Regions from separate parts of the Anaerobutyricum hallii genome, predicted to be linked through region 1. Evidence: predicted binding sites of a transcription regulator. Region 1 holds the regulator's gene; the other holds the start of a gene.
What was found. The regulator Rex, encoded in region 1, represses fermentation and respiration genes when NADH is low (regulators of the CRP and FNR family bind a similar motif). The targets are predictions, from matches to a motif close to ATTGTTAANTANTTAACAAT.
Positions count from the first base shown of each region.

Region 2: the regulator Rex is predicted to act here: its motif matches at 8,147-8,166, upstream of EHLA_RS08250 (iron-sulfur cluster assembly scaffold protein).

Region 1 covers NZ_LT907978.1:917,778-928,974, reverse strand. Annotated here, with positions in the region: gene EHLA_RS04275 (NAD(P)H-hydrate dehydratase) at 1-1,469, opposite strand, end outside; gene EHLA_RS04270 (redox-sensing transcriptional repressor Rex) at 1,662-2,324, opposite strand; gene abc-f (ribosomal protection-like ABC-F family protein) at 2,511-4,439, shown strand; gene EHLA_RS04260 (2-isopropylmalate synthase) at 4,575-5,969, opposite strand; gene plsY (glycerol-3-phosphate 1-O-acyltransferase PlsY) at 6,404-7,036, opposite strand; gene der (ribosome biogenesis GTPase Der) at 7,037-8,362, opposite strand; gene EHLA_RS04245 (DUF512 domain-containing protein) at 8,355-9,689, opposite strand; gene pgeF (peptidoglycan editing factor PgeF) at 9,777-10,613, opposite strand; gene EHLA_RS04235 (YraN family protein) at 10,648-11,016, opposite strand; gene EHLA_RS04230 (ribonuclease HII) at 11,021-11,197, opposite strand, start outside.
Region 2 covers NZ_LT907978.1:1,802,257-1,813,453, reverse strand. Annotated here, with positions in the region: gene glyA (serine hydroxymethyltransferase) at 1-561, shown strand, start outside; gene EHLA_RS08275 (ATP-binding protein) at 1,297-2,991, shown strand; gene EHLA_RS08270 (lactate utilization protein) at 2,988-3,629, opposite strand; gene EHLA_RS08265 (type IA DNA topoisomerase) at 3,798-5,966, shown strand; gene EHLA_RS08260 (UDP-N-acetylglucosamine pyrophosphorylase) at 6,101-6,775, shown strand; gene EHLA_RS08255 (hypothetical protein) at 6,781-7,830, shown strand; gene EHLA_RS08250 (iron-sulfur cluster assembly scaffold protein) at 8,322-9,026, shown strand; gene EHLA_RS08245 (GGGtGRT protein) at 9,044-10,054, shown strand; gene EHLA_RS08235 (ExeA family protein) at 10,880-11,197, opposite strand, start outside.

The DNA of each region.
Region 1 (11,197 bases):
TCTCCTGCAAGTACACTATAATATCCTTTTTCTTTTGCGGCGGCATCTCCCGCAAGTCCATGGCAATATACCCCTAATCGTGCTGCAGTTAACAAACTAAGCCCGCCTGCCAGAAAACCACAAATTATTCCGGTTAAAACATCACCGCTTCCGCCTGTTGCCATTCCGTTATTTCCACTCATATTAATATATGAAGGAGCATTTCCATCAGATACAATTGTCCTTGCATCTTTTAGGACGATTATATGATTTTGATCTGCCATCTTCATCGCTGCTTTTGGCAGATTACTCTGAATCTCCGCTATTTCTTCTTCAAGCAGCCTGGACATTTCTTTTAGATGTGGCGTTAATATGATTCCACTCTTATATTCATAGAATAATTGTTTTATCTCTCTATCATTTTTCAATAAAACAGCCAGATTATTTAATCCATCCGCATCAATTACAAGCGGAACTTTACCCAATGCGAGAACCTGCTTTAATAATCGTCTGGCAAATATACTCTGTCCGATTCCTGGACCAATGCCGATAACTGATGCCCAGGAAATCGCTTCCGGCAAAATCTCTTCCGCCTTTTCTTCTGAATCATATGTTGTAAGAATCGCTTCCGGAAGCTTTTCTTGTAAAATTACCCTGTTTTCCTCGCAAGAAAAAACCCGTACCAGTCCACTTCCGCTTTTATAAGCTGCCGTTCCGCTCAAAACAGCTGCTCCAGCCATATTTTTTGCCCCTGCGATTAATAATACCTTCCCATAATTCCCCTTATTCGTCCAGGCTTTTCGTTCTGGCAACAGAGAAAGATCCTCTTTTACAAAAGAAATCATCTTCGGAGCAATTTTTTCTACCGCTTTGTTTGGGAATCCAATTTCTTTTACAATAACTTCTCCACTGATATCCGCTCCCGGATACAGGAGCAGCCCAGCTTTTAACAGTCCAAACGTAACCGTCAAATCTGCGCAAAAAGCTATGCCAAGAATCTGTCCTGTCGAAGCATCTACACCCGATGGCACATCAACCGCTACTTTTAACGCTTTCTTCTGATTCATTCTCTCGATTACTTGTCTGTGCTGTCCCGCTACTTCTCTTTTTAATCCAACACCGAAAACCGCATCGACGATCACATCATATTCTTCTTCTGGAAACTCCATCAAAAACTGCGCTTCCATCTGCTCTAAAACTTTCTTCTGAATCTGATGGGAATCTGAATCATGTGGAATTGCTCCGATTTCATAAAAATCAACATTGTATCCATCTTCTAATAAAAGACGCCCAAGTGCCAGACCATCTCCACCGTTATTGCCCTTTTCTGTAACAATAAGTACACTACTCTTTATTGGTACTCTCTCTAAAAAGACTTCTTCTAAAGCAAGCGCCGCCTTTTCCATTAAAACAATACCAGGAATCCCCATCGTATTTATACTATACGCATCAATCTGCTGCATTTCCTCTCTTGAAGCAACGTAACGCATCTTTTAAACCTCCTGTTTCTTAAAAGATGTACCCCGGAGTCTTTACTGCACTTACTCTTGTAAGAAGATTCCAGCATACATACGTAATTTGCGATTGAGCAGTCAGCAAAAAGAGATGAAAAACAATGCTTTCTATCACACAGCTTCTCATCTCTTACTTTCTTTTACAATATATACTTTACAGTAACTATTCTATTGATTCTGACTGTGAATTCTATAAGACAATGTCATAATACTCTCTGCAAGATGTACATTCTCAACCAGAATATCTTCTGAAAAATGTAAATCTACCGGTGCAAAGTTCCATAATGCCTTAATTCCTAAATCAACTAACTGTTCTGCAACCTTTACCGCTTTTGACTTCGGTAACGTTAATGCAGCAATCATTACCTCATGCTCTTTTAAAAATGTTTCCAGCATGTCGATATCATATACTTCCACACCCCGCACTGTCATACCAATTAATCTTGGATTCACATCGAAAAGTCCGATAATTTTAAATCCATTACTGTCAAAATCCTGGTTATTCGCCAACGCCTGACCAAGATTACCCGCACCTACGATAATGATGTTATTTGTTCTATCCAGACCCAGAATCTTACCCATCTCATTATAAAGATACTCTACATTATAACCATATCCCTGCTGACCAAACCCACCAAAATTATTTAAATCCTGACGAATCTGAGAAGCAGTGACGTTCATTCTCTGACTCAGTTCCTTTGAAGAAATACGAACAACATCATTCTTCAGTAAATCTCCAAGATACCGATAGTACCGGGGTAATCTTTTTATCACTGCCGGAGAAATTGACTTTTCATTCCCTGTTTTTACAACTGCTTTATTGCCTGGCATAAGATCCTCCCTTTGATAAAAAATTCCCATTCTCAAGCTCTACTTAATCAATTATATACAAAAATAGTTTTAATGTCAAATAGGATTGTTAAAAATTCCAACACTTATTTACTTATTTTTTCTTTCATGATAAAATACATCAGAAATATTTCTACTATATAATAATATAATCATTTGGAGGTTATTATGATTTTAGCCTGTCAGAAAATCGAAAAAGCATTCGGAGGCAAATCCGTATTAAATAATGTTAATTTTTTAATTAATGAAGGGGAAAAGGCTGCTGTAATCGGTATCAACGGCGCCGGTAAAACCACTCTTTTCAAAATTATCACCGGAGAATATGAGGCAGATCATGGGGAGGTTATCTTTCAGAAAGGATCTACTTATGGCTACTTATCTCAGATCATTGACGTAAGTTCTCATCGCAGCATTTATGAAGAAATGCTTGATGCCAAAAAAGATATCATCGAACTAGAAAAGAAAATACGTCAGTTAGAAAAAGATATCAGCACTTTGTCCGGTGAAGCACTAGAAAGCGCAATGGAAAGTTATTCCCGTTTCACTGACCGCTTTGAGAAGGCAAATGGTTATGCCTGGAAAAGCGAAATTATCGGTGTATTAAAAGGTCTTGGTTTTGATGAAAGCCAGTTTGACACACCAATCCATACACTTTCCGGAGGACAGAAGACCCGCGTAGCACTCAGCCGTATTCTTCTGATGCACCCGGATCTCATTTTACTTGATGAGCCGACTAACCACCTTGATATGGAATCCATTCGCTGGTTAGAAACTTTCCTTTCTAACTACCGGGGTGCGGTGCTTATTGTTTCCCATGACCGCTATTTTCTTGATAAAGTTGTTGATAAAGTAATCGAGATCGAGCGTGGAAACAGTCAGGTATTTAACGGCAACTACAGTGCTTACGCCGAAAAGAAAAAAGCACAGCGTGATGCCCAGATGAAACTTTATATGAATCAGCAACAAGAAATCCACCATCAGGAGGAGGTAATCACAAAGCTTCGCTCTTTCAATCGTGAAAAGTCCATCAAACGTGCCGAAAGCCGGGAGAAAATGCTTAGTAAGATTGAACTTGTCGATAAACCTGTGACTTTAAACAGTAAGATGCGTATCACTTTAGAACCGGAAGTACTTAGTGGAAACGATGTTCTTACTATTGAAGGACTTTCCAAATCTTTTGGTGATAAGGCTTTATTCCGTAATTTAAATGTTCAGATTAAACGTGGGGAAGTTGTTGGACTCCTCGGTGCCAACGGTACCGGAAAAACCACTCTTTTAAAAATCATTAACCGCCAGCTTCGTGCTGACTCTGGAAAAATCCGCTACGGCTCTAAGGTGTCCATCGGTTATTATGATCAGGAACAACATGTATTAGACGATTCCAAAACAATTTTTGATGAAATTTCTGATGCCTATCCAAAGCTGACTAATACCCGCATCCGAAATGTTCTTGCTGCCTTTCTTTTTACCGGCGAAGATGTATTTCAGGTCATCGGCACTTTGAGTGGTGGCGAAAAAGGACGAGTTTCTCTCGCTAAACTCATGCTTTCCAATGCGAACTTCATCATTCTTGATGAGCCGACCAACCATTTAGACATCCAGTCCAGAGAAATTTTAGAAGAAGCGATTAACAACTATGAGGGAACTGTATTTTACGTTTCCCATGACCGTTACTTCATTAATCAAACAGCCACAAGAATCCTGGACTTATCCCCAGAAGGCATCGTAAACTATAAAGGCAACTACAACTATTACTTAGAACAAAAAGAAGCTGGAAACGTATCTGCTGACAGCGATAACATCACACTTGCTGCCTCCGCTGATAAATCTCCTGCCCCTTCTCCAGAAAAAGCCAAGGAGGACTGGAAACGTTCGCGTGAAGAGGCCGCAAAACAGCGTAAGCGTGCCAACGATTTAAAGAAGACAGAAAAAGAAATCAGTCGCTTAGAAGCAGAAAATGATCAGTTAAAAAATGAAATGGCATTACCTGAAAATGCTACCAATGTATCAAAACTTATGGAACTCAATACTAAATTTGAAGAAAATGAATCTACCTTACTAGAACTCTATGACAAATGGGAAGAATTATCAGAATAATTTTTAATTTGTAGATTCGATATAGACAGAAAAACGATATATTCCTCCGCCCTGTAATTGCATCTGGAATATATCGTTTTTTTATTTTTTCTGTCTACTTTAAATCCTTCGTATTAAGTTCTGTTTTTAACTGATTTATGGGATTAGGTTAACATTTAATTTTTTGCTGCTTTCTTTAATTACTTTTTCTAATTCGCCATCTGTAATTGCAGTTACTCGACCTGTTTCATATTCCTGATCAACCCACTTCTTTACCTCGGCTACCAGTGGACTCTTCTTGTCTACTGCCTTATCTCCCTTTAAGCGATAGTAAGTATTTATCCAATGGGCAATTCCAGCAAGTCCGCTTGTATTTGATACCGCTACAAGCACCGGACGGTTTAACAATTTATCTGTATCAAATATGTTATAGATTTCTTCATTTTTAAGAAGACCATCTGCATGGATTCCGGCTCTTGTCACATTAAAGTTCTTTCCTACAAACGGTGTTCTTTCTGGAATGTGATATCCAATCTCTTTCTCATAATACTCTGCCAGTTCTGTAATAACTGTAGTATCCATTCCGTCTAATGTTCCACGAAGCTGGGCATATTCAAATACCATTGCCTCAAGCGGGGTGTTTCCTGTACGTTCACCGATTCCAAATAATGCACTGTTTACAGCAGATGCTCCATAAAGCCATGCTGTTGTAGAATTATTCACTGCTTTATAGAAATCATTATGACCATGCCATTCTAGTAATTCTGATGGTACTCCGGCATGTTCTTTTAATCCATAAATAATTCCCGGCACAGAACGTGGAATCACAGCTCCTGGGAAGTTTACTCCATATCCCATCGTATCGCAGGCACGAATTTTTACAGGAATACCATACTCATCTTTTAATTTCATAAGCTCCAGACAAAATGGAATAACAAATCCATAAATATCAGAACGGGTAATATCTTCCAGGTGGCATCTTGGACTGATTCCGGTTTCAAGACATTCTCTTACAACGCCTAAATAATGTTCCATCGCCTGTTTTCTTGTCATTTTCATTTTATAGAAAATATGGTAATCAGAACAGCTTACAAGAATTCCGGTTTCTTTTAAACCAATTTCTTTTACTAATTCAAAGTCTTTCTTACTTGCACGAATCCAGCTTGTAATTTCAGGAAATTTATAACCCTTTTCCATACATTTATATACCGCATCTCTATCTTTTTTACTATATAAGAAAAATTCGCACTGACGAATAATTCCTTTCGGTCCTCCTAAGCGGTGGAATGCATCATATATATGCACGATCTGATCTGTTGAATACGGCGTTCTTGACTGCTGTCCATCGCGGAAAGTTGTATCCGTAATCCAGATATCTTCCGGCATTTCATGAGGTACGATTCGGTCATTAAAGGCTATTTTCGGCACTTCCTCATACGGGAACAGATTACGGAATACATTAGGCTTATCCGTATCAACCAGCGGGTACATATATTCATCTAATTTCAATAAATTTGATTTTTTGTTCAGCCGAACTGAGCGGTTATCCATTTCCATAGTTCTATCTCCATTTCTTTTATTAATATGACGGCAATTCACAGTCTATAAAAACCCATATAGTATAGCATAGTTTCCAAAAGTATCCTGACTTTCAAGTCGAGCAACCTGAATTGCATAAATCATTTTTAAAAACTTCATTTTATTCCCGTTATTATTCTATCATTAAAGTTAAATTTGTCAAGAGATAGTATTTTTTATATCTTTTTTCGCATAATACATTTCATTTTCCTTCATTTACTTTATCATTGCACAGCGTCATATCTAAGAGTTCCTGTCTACGTTTCAAATAAAAGAAAAACAAAAAACGATATATCCCACCTGTTCTGTAAATGCTGCGTAAAAAATGTTCTTGCATCTTGAACGCATCTCAAAACTTCAGATGAGATATATCGTTTTTATTCTTTCCAATCTAAAACCGGAAATTATTATTTATTAACATTTACTTTCTGTCCGATCTTACTTTCCGTTCCAGATAAAAGTCTGCCAATATTTGCTCTATGGCGATAAATTGCAAAAAATGCATAAAGGACACACATCGCAAATAAATCCCATCTTCCTGGATGAAAAATAAGAATTTCTACTACGATACCTGCTGATAATAGGATCGAAGCTAAGGAAACATATCTTGTTACAGCTGTGACTGTCACAAAGATAATAAAACAGCATAAACCGATTCTCCAGTCAAAAGCCATCATTGCGGCGGCTGTTGTCGCAATTCCTTTTCCTCCTTTAAACTTTAAGAAAACAGGATAATCATGTCCCATTACTGCCGCAAACCCTGTAACAAGCTGAATCAGTTCTGCATTCAAATCTGGTACAGCCGGACATAATACAAACTTTACAATAAGTACCGGAACAAAGCTTTTTAATGCATCTCCAAGGAAAGTAAGTAATGCACGAGTTTTACCAAGTACACGAAGTACATTCGTTGTACCAGAATTCCCGCTTCCATAGTCACGAATATCCATTCCGCATAACTTTCCTACAAGGTAACCACTTTCAATGCAGCCGCAAAAATAGCCTACCACAATTACAAGCACATAATATACAGCAGTCATTTACTTCTCCTTTCTCTCACGATAGATGAAATGGATCGGAGTACCACGAAAACCAAATGTCGTACGGATCTGATTCTCAATATATCTGGTATATGAAAAATGTGTCAGTTTCTTCTCGTTAATGAACATAACAAATGTCGGCGGCTTTACAGAAACCTGAGTAATATAGTAAATTCGTAAACGCTTACCTTTATCTGATGGTGGCTGCTTCATAGCCATTGCTTCGGTAAGAATTTCATTTAAGACACCTGTCTGTACACGAAGGGCACAGTTTTCAATTACGGCATCAATCATATCAAAAAGCTTTGGAAGTCTCTGTCCTGTCTTTGCAGAAAGGAAAATCAGTTCCGCATATGGCATATAGGAAAGCTTTTCGCGAATCTTTTCTGTGAACTTCTTCATCGTGGTATTATCTTTTTCCACAAGATCCCACTTGTTCACTGCAATAATCATACCTTTACCACGTTCGTGGGCAATTCCTGCAATCTTTGCATCCTGCTCCGTAATTCCTTCCGTTGCATCAATAATCAAAACGGCAACATCACAACGCTCTACGGCTGTAACGGTACGAATAATACTGTAACGCTCTAATTCTTCTTTAATCTTACTCTTTCTACGAAGCCCCGCTGTATCAATAAAGATATATTCCTGACCATTACGCTTTACCGTTGTATCAATCGCATCTCTTGTCGTTCCTGCAACCGGAGATACAATCACTCGTTCTTCTCCAAGAAGCTTATTGATAATCGAAGACTTACCTGCATTCGGTTTACCGATTACCGCAATCTTCGGACGTTCATCTTCCTCTTCCTCTTCTCGTGCCGGTGTTTCAAACTGTTCAATTACATGATCTAACATATCACCTATTCCAAGTTTGCCCTGTGCAGAAACAGGAATCGGATCACCAAGACCAAGATTATAAAATTCATAGACATCCGGCATATATTTTTCAAAGTTATCTACTTTGTTTACGACAAGAAGAACCGGACGATGCGAACGGCGTAACATATCTGCCACTTTAAAATCTGCATCTACAAGTCCCTGACGTACATCTACAAGGAACAAAATAACATCTGCTGTCATAATTGCTGTCTCTGCCTGTTCCCTCATTCGTGAAATGATAATGTCATCAGACTCAGGTTCAATTCCTCCGGTATCAATCAGGGTAAACTGATAGTCTAACCAGCTGACCTCCGCATAGATACGGTCCCTTGTTACTCCTGGTGTGTCTTCTACTATTGAAATCCTGCTTCCTGCTAACGCATTAAACAGCGTAGATTTCCCTACATTCGGGCGGCCTACCACCGCAACAACCGGTTTACTCATAATTTCCTCCATTCTCTATCGTAATAATTTTATCAACAAAGTCTCTTCCCTCTGATTGTATAATATTTACGGGAACTTGTAAAGAATCGGAAAGTTCCTTTAATGAAATGTCATCAAGGAAAATATCCTCATCAGCTTTTAACACATTGCATGGAAGGAGGAGCTCCTCTCCAAGCGCCTTTCCTTTTAACTGTGCAATAATATCCTGTCCGGTCAAAAGACCTGAAACTGTAATATGTTCACCAAAAAATTTATTAGTAATGCAGTACACATCTATCTTAATACCAGGGAATTTCGTTTCCACATCCGCTGCAAGCTTCTTAATCGTTGGATAAGCAAGTTTCGCTGTCGCGATTGCTACATGTTTTTCCCGATCATCACCGGTAAGCTCCGCAAGGTGTTCTTTTACTTCCTCTAGCAAAAGCCGCATCATACCGACACCATTTTCAAGCTGTCCATAGCCTTCATAATACGCCTCATCTGGGAATTCCTGTTCTGCGAGAATAAACCATTCATCGCTTGCATGAACAAAGGTTGTTCCATAATTTTCACGAAAATAATCCTGCCATTTATGAATCTGCTTCAGTACTTTACCTGCATCTTCTTTTTCAAAAAGCTCAAGCGGAGCAAGACCTTCTCTGTACTTTGTAAGACCAACCGGAACGACAGATAAACTTTCCATGTACGGAAGAAACTTTCCAAGATCAGATATCGTCCGATCAAGTTCTTCTCCATCATTCAATCCTTTACACAGTACGACCTGACTGTTCATGCGAATGCCTGCTTTATAAAGTCGTCCTATTTTTTCTAAAATATCTCCTGCAAAACGATTGTGAAGCATCTTACATCGAAGCTCTGGATTCGTTGCATGAACAGAGATATTAATTGGTGATAAATGATACCGAATCACTCTTTCGATGTCTTTATCACGCATATTGGTTAATGTAATATAATTCCCCTGTAAAAAAGACAAACGTGAATCATCATCTTTAAAGTAAAGTGTTTCTCTCATTCCCGGAGGCATCTGGTCAATAAAGCAGAACATACATTTATTACAGCAGGAGTGGTATTCATCCATGAGAGAAGACTCAAAAGTAATTCCCAAATCTTCATCCTCATCTTTCTCAATCTCCAATACACACTCTTCCCCGTCTTTTGTGAGAACCAGCACATCTAAATACTCTTCTTCCACATAATACTGATAATCAAATATGTCTTCTATTTCATTTCCGTTGATTTCCTCTATGGCATCCCCCGGCTCTAAACCAAGTTCTTCAGCAATACTTCCCGATTCAACCGAGGCAATAATATGCAAATGTTTTTTCATTCTTCTTCTCCATTTATTCAAAGATTCCTGACATAAATCATATAATTCAAGAATGTCTCGGCATTCTTGCTGCGAAATTTTAAAAAGTTACAGACACATAAAACAGCCCATATTTCCTCTTTTCCCATGACTTGCTCTATGTGAAAATAACTTGTCGCTATTACAACAGGTACAAATGTCTGTGATATCCAGATTCTCCTTGCGGATTCCCGCCTGCGTAAGTATGAGTTCATTTACCTTCCATAAATCCAACTGATACTTTCCATTACCTTTATCATCCATGATCAACGGTATTTCCTCCGGCAAAAAAACTTTCTTAAATGCATCTGCAACTTCTTCACCAACTTCATAGCAGTTTCGGCAAATAGACGGACCAATTGCCGCAATAATATTTTCCGGCTTACTTCCGTATTCATTTTGCATATATGCTACAAACTTTGCTCCAATCTTTTTTACAGTACCACGCCAGCCAGAATGAGCCATTCCAGCCACATGGTGTTCCGGATCATAAAAAAGAAGAGGAACACAATCGGCATAAGAAGTATAGAGGGGAATCCCTTTCTCATCTGTAATAAGTGCATCAATTCCCGGCACTGTTTCTCTTATAATGCCATCGCCCTTATCCTTTGCTGTAACTTTACGAATCCTGGTCTCATGAATCTGAGAAGACAACACCAGATCTGCTGCATTAAAACCAATTGCTTCTCCGATTCTTTGAAAATTCTCCTGTACTTTTTGTGGATCGTCTCCACGAGTAAACGACAGATTCATTGAAGAAAGATATCCTTCACTTACACCGCCGATTCGAGTAGAAAAACCATGACATACTCCAGCCTTCACAAGCTTTGGAAATGTAAGGAATACTACCCCGTTTTTCTCATTTATCATTGTCGAATGATTCTCATTAGCATATACAAACTTCATAGCTTTCTCCACAGTTTCTAATTCAATCTAACACTTATTCCTGAAACTCAAATGCATTCTTTATCCAGTGACATTGTAAATCTTTATCTACTTCTATAACATCAAATCGAACAGCAGTTGTGTCCATAAGCTGTTTTTTCATACGATAATAATTTAATGTATAACAGATTCTTTTTTGTTTTTTTAAATTAACTGCTTCCGCCGGAGTACCACATTCTTTGCTTCTTCTCATCTTTACTTCCACAATAAGAATGGTTTCTTTTTCCAGCGCAATAATATCAATTTCTCCATGGTAACTTCGAAAGTTTCTCTCCAGTATGCGAATCCCCTTTTCCTCAAGAAAAAGAGCTGCTGCTTCCTCTGCAGCCATTCCGTAATTTCTTCGCACTGCTGCCTTCTCCATTCCTTTAAATCTGCTCCCCACAAATGTTTTTAAGGAAACTGCGGCGATGTATTGGACATGGACCCTGTCGATGTATCGCCTCGATATGTTCCTTAGAACCATATCCCTTATTGGATGCAAAATCATATCCTGGGAAAATATGATCATACTCTTCCATCATACGATCTCTGTAAACTTTTGC
Region 2 (11,197 bases), 880 kb from region 1:
CTTCGTGGGCCAAGAGGTGGTATGATTTTATCAAGCGATGAGGTAAATAAAAAATACAACTTCAATAAAGCTATCTTCCCAGGAATCCAGGGTGGTCCTTTAATGCATGTAATCGCAGCTAAAGCTGTATGCTTAAAAGAAGCATTAACACCAGAATTTAAAGAATATCAGAAACAAATCGTAAAGAATGCTTCTGTATTGGCAGATGCATTAATTGAAAGAGGATTTGATATTGTATCTGGCGGAACAGATAACCATCTGATGCTTGTAGACCTTCGTAAGATGGGCCTTACAGGAAAAGACATGGAAAAATTATTAGATTCTGTACACATTACATGTAATAAAAATACAGTACCGAATGATCCACAGTCTCCATTTGTAACAAGTGGTCTTCGTCTTGGAACCCCTGCTGTTACATCTAGAGGATTAAAAGAAGAAGATATGGTACAGATAGCAGAAGCAATCAAGCTTACTATTATTGACCGTAAACTTGAGGAAGCAGAAGCAATCGTTAAGTCTCTTACAGAGAAATACCCAATTTATGAGAGTATAAAATACTAATTTGATGGACTAAAGAAACGAAAACCAGAAATAGAATATAGAAGAAAATGTGAAGATAGTCGCGGCGCAGAAAATGCCTGTTCGGCATTTTTACTTGCTCCGACATCATATTTTCTTCTATATTCTATTTCTGGTTTTCTGTTCTTTGGCTCCAGATGGAAATTAGTATTTTAATTTTGAATGGAGAGGGGATTGCCCAGAAGTCTATGGTTTTTAATCAGAGAACGGTTTCGCCATAAGAAAATAGTAAGGGATACCGACAGAAAAAATAAAACTCCTTATATAAATGTCAGTTTCTTGGAATTTGATTTCCTGGAAAGCCATATCTTTCTGGAGAATCCCCCATTCTCGCCAACTGTAGATTTAGATAGTCAGAAAAAAGAAACAATACCATATCCCAGATGCGGCTTCGGAGTGTGTTTAAGATGCGAACGAGTATTTTAAACACAACGACTACAGAGCAGATGGGATATGGTATTGTTTCTTTTTTCGTCTATACGAAATCTATAAATTAGTATTTAAATAAATTATAAGAGAAAGTAAAAAAATATTTTATATAGAAATTTGTATTATTATATGTTATTATAAATTGTAAAAAAGTGTTTTTCAAAATGAGGTAATCGAAATGGAAGTATTTAAAATAAACTATATATACACAGTTTTTTTAATGATGCTGATCAATAATATTCTGGTATATGTGCTTAGCAGAACACCAGGGTTTGGAAAGGCCGAGAGGTGGATTTTCGTTTACTGCTTGCTGTTTGTGTCTGTGATCTTTCAGATGCTTTTGGGATGTTGTTAAAATATATTGCCGGACCGGCGATTTTGTATGTGTTAGATGCGGTTTTTCTTATTTCAATAGCCTTTATTTCCTTTTTTCTTTTTTATTACAGTGAGAATATGTATGGTTCGGATGTGTTTAAAAATCGGTGTTCTCTGTTTTTGCTATATATACCGATTGATTTGCTGGTGATACTTTTAATTATATCTTATTGGAAAAGAGAGATATATAGCTTTTCTGTGATTTTAATACTGGCGAATGTCTATAATGTAGTTTCTATCATATTAAGTGGATGGAGACTTTGCACTGAAAAGGATTTAGAAAAAAGAAAGATTTTATGGGAATCTATTTACTATATTGTTCCATTTTTTATCGGAAGTATCCTGCAATGTTTTTTTGATAATCTACCATGGGCTAATGCGGCATTAACGATCACAATTTTACTTATGTTCATCCATAATCAGGAACGTCTTCTTAGGAAAAAGACAGAGGATGCGGAAATGGCAGTTCGGGCAAAGTCAGAGTTTTTATCAAGGATGTCTCATGATATTCGAACACCTATTAATGGAATGATGGGTATGTTAGATATTGCACAGTCACATCTTGAAGATCCGGAAAAGATTGATTTATGTTTTTCTAAAATGAGAGGAGCAGCGGATCAGCTTTTATCGATTACGAATGATATATTAGATATGTCCAAGCTTGAAACCGGTGATATTCAGCTTATAGAAGAGCCATTTGATATTGCAAGCTTAGTAGATAGTACATTGGCTGTTCAGCGAATTATTGCTTCTGAAAAGGGCGTAAAATTAGAACAGCATGTAGATAATGAGATTATTCACCCTTATGTATGCGGAAGTCCAAATTATGTGCGTTCCATTTTAGTTAATATTATAAGTAATGCAATAAAATATACAGATGCAGGGGGAATCATTACTTTTTCCGTAAAAGAAGTATCCTGTGATGAAGAAGATGTGCATTTTGAATTTATTATTTCAGATACCGGAATCGGTATGAGTAAAGAGTTTGCAGAGCATATTTTTGAACCATTTGCGCAGGAAGATGCTGAAAATCGTTCCAGCTATCGAGGGACAGGGCTTGGTATGTCCATTGTTAAAAATCTTATAAGTAAGATGAAAGGAAGTATTACTCTTCATACAGTAAAGGGAGAGGGAACGACCTTTATTATTACTCTTCCTGTGAAGTTAGATACCGTTTGTATAGAAAAAGAAGATACAGAAGAAGTTACGATCGAAGGAATGAGAATTCTTCTGGTAGAAGATAACAAGCTGAATCTTGAGGTGGCACAGTATATTTTAGAGGATGCAGGTGGAAAAGTTTCTGTTGCAAAAAATGGTTTAGAAGCGTTGGAATGCTTTAAACAGTCTTCGGAAAATTATTTTGATGCGGTATTAATGGATGTGATGATGTCGGTTATGGATGGGCTTACGGCAACGCAGGAGATTCGAAAATTAAAAAGAAAAGATGCAAAAACCGTCCCGATCATTGCGATAACGGCAAATGTATTTAATGAGGATGTGATTGCAGCCAAAAAAGCCGGAATGAATGAATATATTGCAAAACCGCTTGATTTTGATAAACTGATTCACACCCTCGCAAAAAACTTTTCAAAGAAAAAAGAATTTTAATAACCTAATTCTTCTCCAACCATAATGATATGGATTCTGTCAGGATAGCGTGACATTCTTGTAGTGACAAATAAGTCACAGATAGAAGAAGCAGACATACAGTCGCCACAAACACCAGTTTTGCTGCATGGAGTTGGAAGTCCAAGACGTACACAGTTTGGAGGACAGGCATCCTGACGGATTCGTTTATATGCATCTTCTACAGATGGTGTCAGTTTGTTCATACCAGTAATAATTACTACATGTTTTGGTCCATAGCAAAGTGCGCTGACGCGATTGCCGTTTCCATCAATATTGACAAGCTGTCCATCCATGGTGAATGCATTTGTACTCATAAGATAATAATCAGACAGAATTGCTTTTGCGTGAATCTGTCTTTTTTCTTCCTCATTTTTTGCAATACTGCGGTCAATAAAAGTATATTCTTCTGAATGGGTTTTTATGTAATTAAGCAGTCCTACTTCTTCTATTGTAGCGGAACCGCCGCTGGCAATTACAGACCCTTTTTCAATGATGGAGAGTGCCTTTGATAAAGCCTCTTCCTTTGTAGAACAATAGTAAGCATTAAAGTGTCTACGTTCCATCTGTTTTATCACATGTTCTGCCTGTATTGCCCAAGCTTTCTGTTTTGGTGTCATAGTCATTCCTCCTAATTTAATGTACTTGATCATAGGGTAAGATCATTAATAATAGTATAGCATTTTTTAAAAAAGGAGAAAAGGGGATAATTCTCTAAGGTTCACAGAATAAAAAAATTATGATATAGTAGTTTCCGTTGTATTTTTAATCCAGAAAGAGGGAATCAGATGAAAAAGTTAATAATAGCGGAGAAACCGTCTGTGGCAAAAAATATTGCAGATGCCACCGCTTCTTCCCGGAAAAATGGATATTTTGAAGGTGAATATTATGTAATTACCTGGGCATTTGGTCATCTTTTACAGCTTTATGATGCCAGAGATTATGACCCGGAAATGCGCAGTTGGAAGATTGAAAAGTTTCCATATATTCCGGAGAAGTTTTTATATAAAATAAAATCAGACGGAAAGAATAAAGAAAAACCGGACAGCGGTGTTGTTCAGCAGATGAATACAATAAAAAATCTTATGGAACGGAAAGATGTAGAGGGAATTATTTCTGCGACGGATGATGACAGGGAAGGACAGATTATTGCAGATGAAATTATCAATTACATTTCTCCACAAAAACCAGTAGAACGAATTTTATTAAATGAATGGACGGCGGAAGAGGTAAACAGAGGACTGAATAATCTAAAATCGAATGAGGAAATGAAGTCCTTGCAGGATGCAGGATTTGGCAGGCAGATTGCGGATTGGCTTATTGGAATTAATCTGACATCCGTTGCCACTTTGAAATATCGAAACAAACAAAATATCCGTCTTCTAAATGTTGGAAGAGTCTTAATGCCGACCTTGAAGATTATTTATGATAGAGATAAAGAAATTGCCGATTTTAAAGTCACAAAGTACTACAAATTAAAAGGAATCTTTCAGACAGAAGAAAAGAAAGATTTTGATAGCATTTATTATGTAAAAGGAAATGAGAAGTTTGATAATCCAGAAGAATTAAAGGAAATTCAGGAAAAAATTCATGGCAGAAATGGAGAAGTTGTCTCTAAAAAGATAACAAAGAAAAATGAATATCCTCCCTATCTTTTTAATCTATCCGGATTACAGGGATATGTGACATCAAAATATAAAGGATGGACTTCGGATAAGGTCTTAAAAACAGCACAACAGCTATATGAGAAAAAGTTTATTACTTATCCAAGAACAGCCAGTGTTGTTCTTGATGAGAGTTTAAAAGAAAAAACAGCAAAAGTATTAAATATCCATAAGAAAAATTGTCCGTATGAAGAAATGATACAGTTTAAAAGTACAAAGCGTATTTTTGACAGCAAGAAAGTAGAGAGCCATTCTGCTATTATTCCTACATATATGCAGCCAGGAAAGCTAACTGAATCAGAAAGAATTGTATATGAAGCAGTAAAAAATCGATTTTTAGCGCAGTTTATGCCAATTGCGGTAGCAGAAGACACTGTTTTGCATATTAAGATGCAGGAGACCGATATACCCGGAGAATTCGTTGCAAAAGGCAAAGTACAATTAGAACCCGGATGGAAATTAATTGAAGGAATTGATGCGAAAGAAACAATTCTGCCACCAGTTCAAAAAGGAAACATTTTACCGTTAATAAAGTCTGAAATTAATGAAGTCGAAAGAAAACCACCGAAGCCACATACGGAAAAAACATTGCTTAAAGTCATGGAAACCTGTGGAAAAAAATATGAAGAAAAAGAAGAAGAACAGATGATGATGGCAATTTTAAGTGGATTCAGTATTGGAACCCCAGCAACACGTGCGGAGACAATTAAAAAGTTGAAAGATGCCGGCTATATTAAGGCAAAAGGAAAGAGTCTGACTTGTACAGATTTAGGAAAAATGTTAGTAGAAACTTTTCCGGCAAGAGAACTTTTTGATTTAGAATACACAGGACGACTGGAAAAAACATTGTCAGATATCGAAAAAAAGAAGTTCACAAAAGACGACTTCCTTTCGATGATAAAGCAGTTCGTTATAGAATCTGTCGATAAAATAAAAAATGATACTGTCTTTGGAGGTCCTGTTATACTCGAACCTCTCCATACAGAACCAGTTGGTATTTGTCCTGAGTGTGGTGCGCCGGTAGTAGAAACGGCCAGAGCCTTTGGATGTTCTGCTTGGAAAAAAGGTTGTAAATTTGCCATTTGGAAAGATGATCGCTTTGTCACGTCTCTTGGTAAAAAAGTATCCTATGAAATGGTAAAAATTTTATTAGAACATGGAAAAGTAGGATTTCGTGGCTGTGTAAGTAAAAGAGGGAATAAATTTTCCGCTTATTTTTATTATGAAAAGGATGAAAAAACGAAAAGATATAACTGGAAATTAGAATTTATAGATACAAACCCTCCATCATAAATTTATAAAAGTAAATTTCATGTGGGATTGATTTGATTTACTGCATTTGTTATTATGTAGTTGTTTAGATTTATTTATTTTATATGGAGAGGATTAATTTAGAAAGGAGAAGGCTGATACAGCCAGGAAAAGAAATGAAACGATTAGAGAATAAGGTATTATTTCAGGATTTTAACAGAACAATTGCAACAGTATTATTTGAGGAGAACACATATCCTTGGGAAATACTTCCGAAGATTCATGATTTTATCATGGAAGTGGGGATGCTTCTTCCAAAAGACGAGTATGACGAGATCAAGGAGCATGTCTGGGTAGCAAAAACAGCAACCGTTGTGCCAACTGCATACATTAACGGCCCTGCAATTATTGGACCGGAAGCAGAAGTTCGTCATTGTGCTTTCATCAGAGGCAATGCTATCGTAGGAGAAGGGGCAGTTGTCGGTAATTCTACAGAGCTTAAAAATGTTATTTTATTTGATAAAGTACAGGTTCCTCATTATAATTATGTTGGTGATTCTATTCTTGGTTATAAATCACATATGGGAGCTGGTTCTATCACTTCTAATGTGAAGTCTGATAAAAAGTTAGTAGAAATTCATTTAGACGATACAAAGATTGAAACACATATGAAAAAAATTGGAGCAATCCTTGGAGATTATGTAGAGGTTGGATGTGGTTCCATTTTAAATCCAGGAACAATTGTAGGACGACGCAGTAACATTTATCCGTTATCCAGTGTAAGAGGATATGTTGCAGATCATTCCATTTATAAAAATAAAAACGAAATAGTGAAGAAAGAAGAATACTAAAAGATATGATGAAAGCAGAGAGAAGAAAAATATATGCAGTTCTTATTTTAAGTATTGTGTTAGTACTCTCTCTTACTGGCTGTAAGGCTTCTAAGAAAAAGGTACTTTCTTCAAGTTATTATAAGGAACTGAAAAAGGAAAACAAAAAGTTAAAAAAAGAAAATAAATCCTTAAAATCAAAGGTAGATGCTGAAAATGATATGACTGAGGATGAACAAAGGGCAAGCGATTATCTGGAAAAAATATCAAGAGATCATCTCGTAAAACTTGAAGTAGGCTATGCTGACAATATGAATGGAAGTGAGTTTGTAGAAGACGAAGCTGTCTTTTCTCTTGCAACATCAATCGCATTAAGAGCAGACAAAACAACAAAATATACACCGGAAGAAGTGAAAGAAAAATATGGTCCGGGATATGAATATATTTTATATGATGAAGATAATGCTGTTTATGAAATAATGATATTTGGCGGGAACTATATCGTATTTACCGATTTGCCTAATAATGTATATTATGCATATAATGCATCCGCGATCGGAGATGCATTTTTGCACTTTAAGAATGGATATCCAAACTCAAAGCTGTTCCACCGAATGGCAGATACCCCTTTAATCACAAATACTGATGGAAAATGTTATGAAAATGAAGTTGCATTCTCTGTTGCAAACTATATTGACCAGATGAATAAAAAGAAGTCGAATGAAGCTAGAGCAAAGAAAAAATGGGGCAAACAGGCAGCAAAGAAAATGGGTAACGGAAAGGAATATACATTTTATCATCATGGCAATACGATGAAACTTGTCATCTATGATGAATATTTTACAATAACAAATATGAATGGTAAAACTGTCTGGTATCATGCAGAAAAAGAAGCGGTCATCAAAATGAAAAATATATTTAAAGAAGCGAACGCAAAACAAAAAGCTGAGAAAATCGAACAGAAAAAAAATGAAAATTCTACAGATCCCTCTACAGAACAAACAACAGGTTCTTCTGAAACAGATGTCTCATCTGCTCATCGTGATGAGATAGAAAGTGAAGGAACAGACCAATAATTTTATCTCAGTCGAGAAGACTCCCACCTCTTTCAGGTGGTGAGTGACAGCAAATTTGTCTCAGTGGGAGGGAGTCCAATCTCCGACTGAGATAAACGCTCCGCGAGGATGCGCAGTGATTCTGTAAAGAATATGTCAGCTTACGCTGACCAGAATCACGCGCCAAGTCTCGCGGCTGCTCGACTTGAATTTCATATATATTTTTTCCTGTAAAGCTTCGTATGATTCTTATTTAAAGTAAAATTTATATAATACCTGCCTGTTTTTGAATAGTTCTAATGCATAAAAAAGTAGTTTATTCGAGAAAACGCAAAGAATTGTGAAAGAAATATCAAAAAAAATGTCGAAAATTAAAAAAAGGTATGGACGAAAAGCAATTTTTGTGAGAAAATAATAAACTGTGAAGACAAGCAATCGTCTTGACTTAGGGATTACTTACGGAATGTAAGTTATTTTAGAAAAACTCAATTTATACCGAAAGGAGTACTAACATGATTATCTCACAAGAAGTACAGAACATGTGCCCAGTGGCTCAGGGCGTACATCACGGAGCAGCTCCAATTCCAGAAGAGGCAAAGTGGGTCAAAGCAAAAGAGGTAAAAGATATCTCTGGTTTTACACACGGTATTGGATGGTGTGCTCCACAGCAGGGTGCCTGCAAATTAACTTTAAATGTTAAAGAAGGTATCATTCAGGAAGCATTAGTTGAGACAATCGGATGTTCCGGTATGACACATTCAGCAGCTATGGCTTCTGAAATTTTACCAGGACTGACAGTTATGGAAGCATTAAATACTGACCTTGTATGTGATGCTATTAATACAGCTATGCGTGAACTTTTCTTACAGATCGTTTACGGACGTTCCCAGTCTGCATTCTCTGAAGACGGACTTCAGGTTGGAGCAGGACTTGAGGACCTTGGTAAAGGACTTCGTTCACAGGTAGGTACAATGTACGGAACTCTCCAGAAAGGACCTCGTTACCTTGAAATGGCAGAAGGCTATGTAACAGGAATCGCTCTGGACGAAGACGACTTAATTATCGGTTACCAGTTTGTAAATCTTGGAAAAATGACAGACTTCATCAAAAAAGGTGATGATCCTAACACAGCATGGGCAAAATCTGTAGGTCAGTACGGACGTGTTGATGATGCCGCTAAGATTATCGACCCTAGAACAGACAAGGTAATTGACTAATTAAGGAGGTAAGAAGAATGGCTTTATTTGAATCATATGAAAGAAGAATTGATAAAATTAATTCCGTATTAAGCAGCTATGGAATCGCTTCCTTAGAAGAAGCAGAGAAAATCACAAAAGATGCAGGACTTGATGTATACGGCATGGTAAAAGGCATTCAGCCTATCTGCTTTGAAAACGCTTGCTGGGCATATACAGTAGGTGCAGCAATCGCAATTAAAAAAGGTGCAAAAAAAGCTTCTGAAGCAGCAGCAGCAATCGGCGAAGGACTTCAGGCTTTCTGTATCCCTGGTTCTGTAGCAGAGAACAGAAAAGTAGGTCTTGGACATGGTAACCTTGGAAAAATGCTCCTTGAAGAAGATACAGAATGTTTTGCTTTCTTAGCAGGACATGAATCTTTCGCAGCAGCAGAAGGTGCTATCGGTATCGCAGAAAAGGCTAATAAAGTTCGTCAGAAACCTTTACGTGTTATCTTAAACGGTCTTGGAAAAGACGCTGCACAGATCATTTCCCGTATCAACGGATTCACATTTGTTGAGACAGAATACGATCCATACACAAACACAGTTAAAGAAGTATTCCGTAAATCTTACTCTGATGGATTACGTGCAAAAGTTAACTGTTATGGTGCAAACGATGTTTGCGAAGGTGTTGCAATCATGTGGAAAGAGAACGTTGACGTTTCTATCACAGGTAACTCCACAAACCCAACTCGTTTCCAGCATCCAGTAGCAGGAACATATAAGAAAGAAAGATTAGAAGCAGGTAAGAAATACTTCTCCGTAGCTTCTGGTGGTGGTACAGGACGTACACTTCACCCAGATAACATGGCAGCAGGTCCAGCTTCCTATGGTATGACAGATACAATGGGACGTATGCACTCTGATGCACAGTTTGCAGGATCTTCTTCTGTACCAGCTCATGTAGAGATGATGGGTCTTATCGGAATGGGTAACAACCCTATGGTTGGAGCTACAGTAGCTGTAGCTGTAAGCGTAGAAGAAGCTGCTAAGGCAGGTAGATTCTAAGAAAAACTCTTTATTTATGCGGGTTTTAGGACTTCCATTTTATGTGGAAGTCCTTTTTTGTTTTCTTGTGAACTTCCTAAAAAACCCTATGTACACATCACGTACACATAAAATAAAAATGTGTACTTGGAACACCTGCCTCATAAAGAATTGTTGCATGAGTATGTCGTAAACTGTGAAAGTCCCATTCTTCACTGATAAGAGTACAGTTTTTTGCTTTGTCGCTGCCTGAGCCTCTGCCTTTGTTCGGTATCCGCTACCGGTTTTCCATTTTCTTGTCCCATCCACACTGACCAGTTGAAAATAATACTGCGAGGTCTTCCCGCGTTTTCGTGTGCCAACTTTTCCCATGAAAATCATCCTTTCGAAAAAAGGGTATAAAAAATACACCCTATGCAAAATGCAGGATGCGTGGTATAATCCATTCATCTAATTAGGATGCTCTATCAAGTAGGTATAGACGCAATTCATCTCCCACCTTAGAGGTCGGAGTCTTCTTGCTGTAAAAGGATAAAATTCTCCTTTCTTACTTCCGCAAATTATCATCATTCATAATATCTAAATCACTCTGTATCCCTTCCAGAGTCACTTCTATATCAGTACGCTGGTGGGCAGCAAGGAGTTCAGATTCCATTCGTGGAAGTCTAGTACTATTGTGTTAATGATTTCATGAGCTGTCACCAGACTGCTCACACGAATTGTCATCAGATTGCTTAACTGCCTGTCATAGATAATGGTGGATTCGCCGCCCGAAAACGGGCGGCTGACTTTTACTTAGTTGTGACCGTGAGCATTTCATGCTCTACTACAAACTTGATCATATAGTCATCGACCAGACGCCTCTGCTGTTGGAAGGCATACATCAGTGCCTTTTCGCAGATCCGGTTGGATCATACGGGGAATTCCGGCAGATGCCTTGTGGATCTCATCCACTGCTTTTTCAGTAAAAACCTCCTGAGAACATCCAGAATACGCCATATGACTTCCGATGTACTGTTCTGTTTCCGATCTGTCCAGATGTGGAAGCGTACAATACATATCGATTCTCTGGCGAATAGCAGCGTAACGCTGTAACTTCAGTTTGTTTTCCCAAAGTTCTGTCTGCCCGACAAGGACTACTGCCATGGGACTGACAGAATCAAA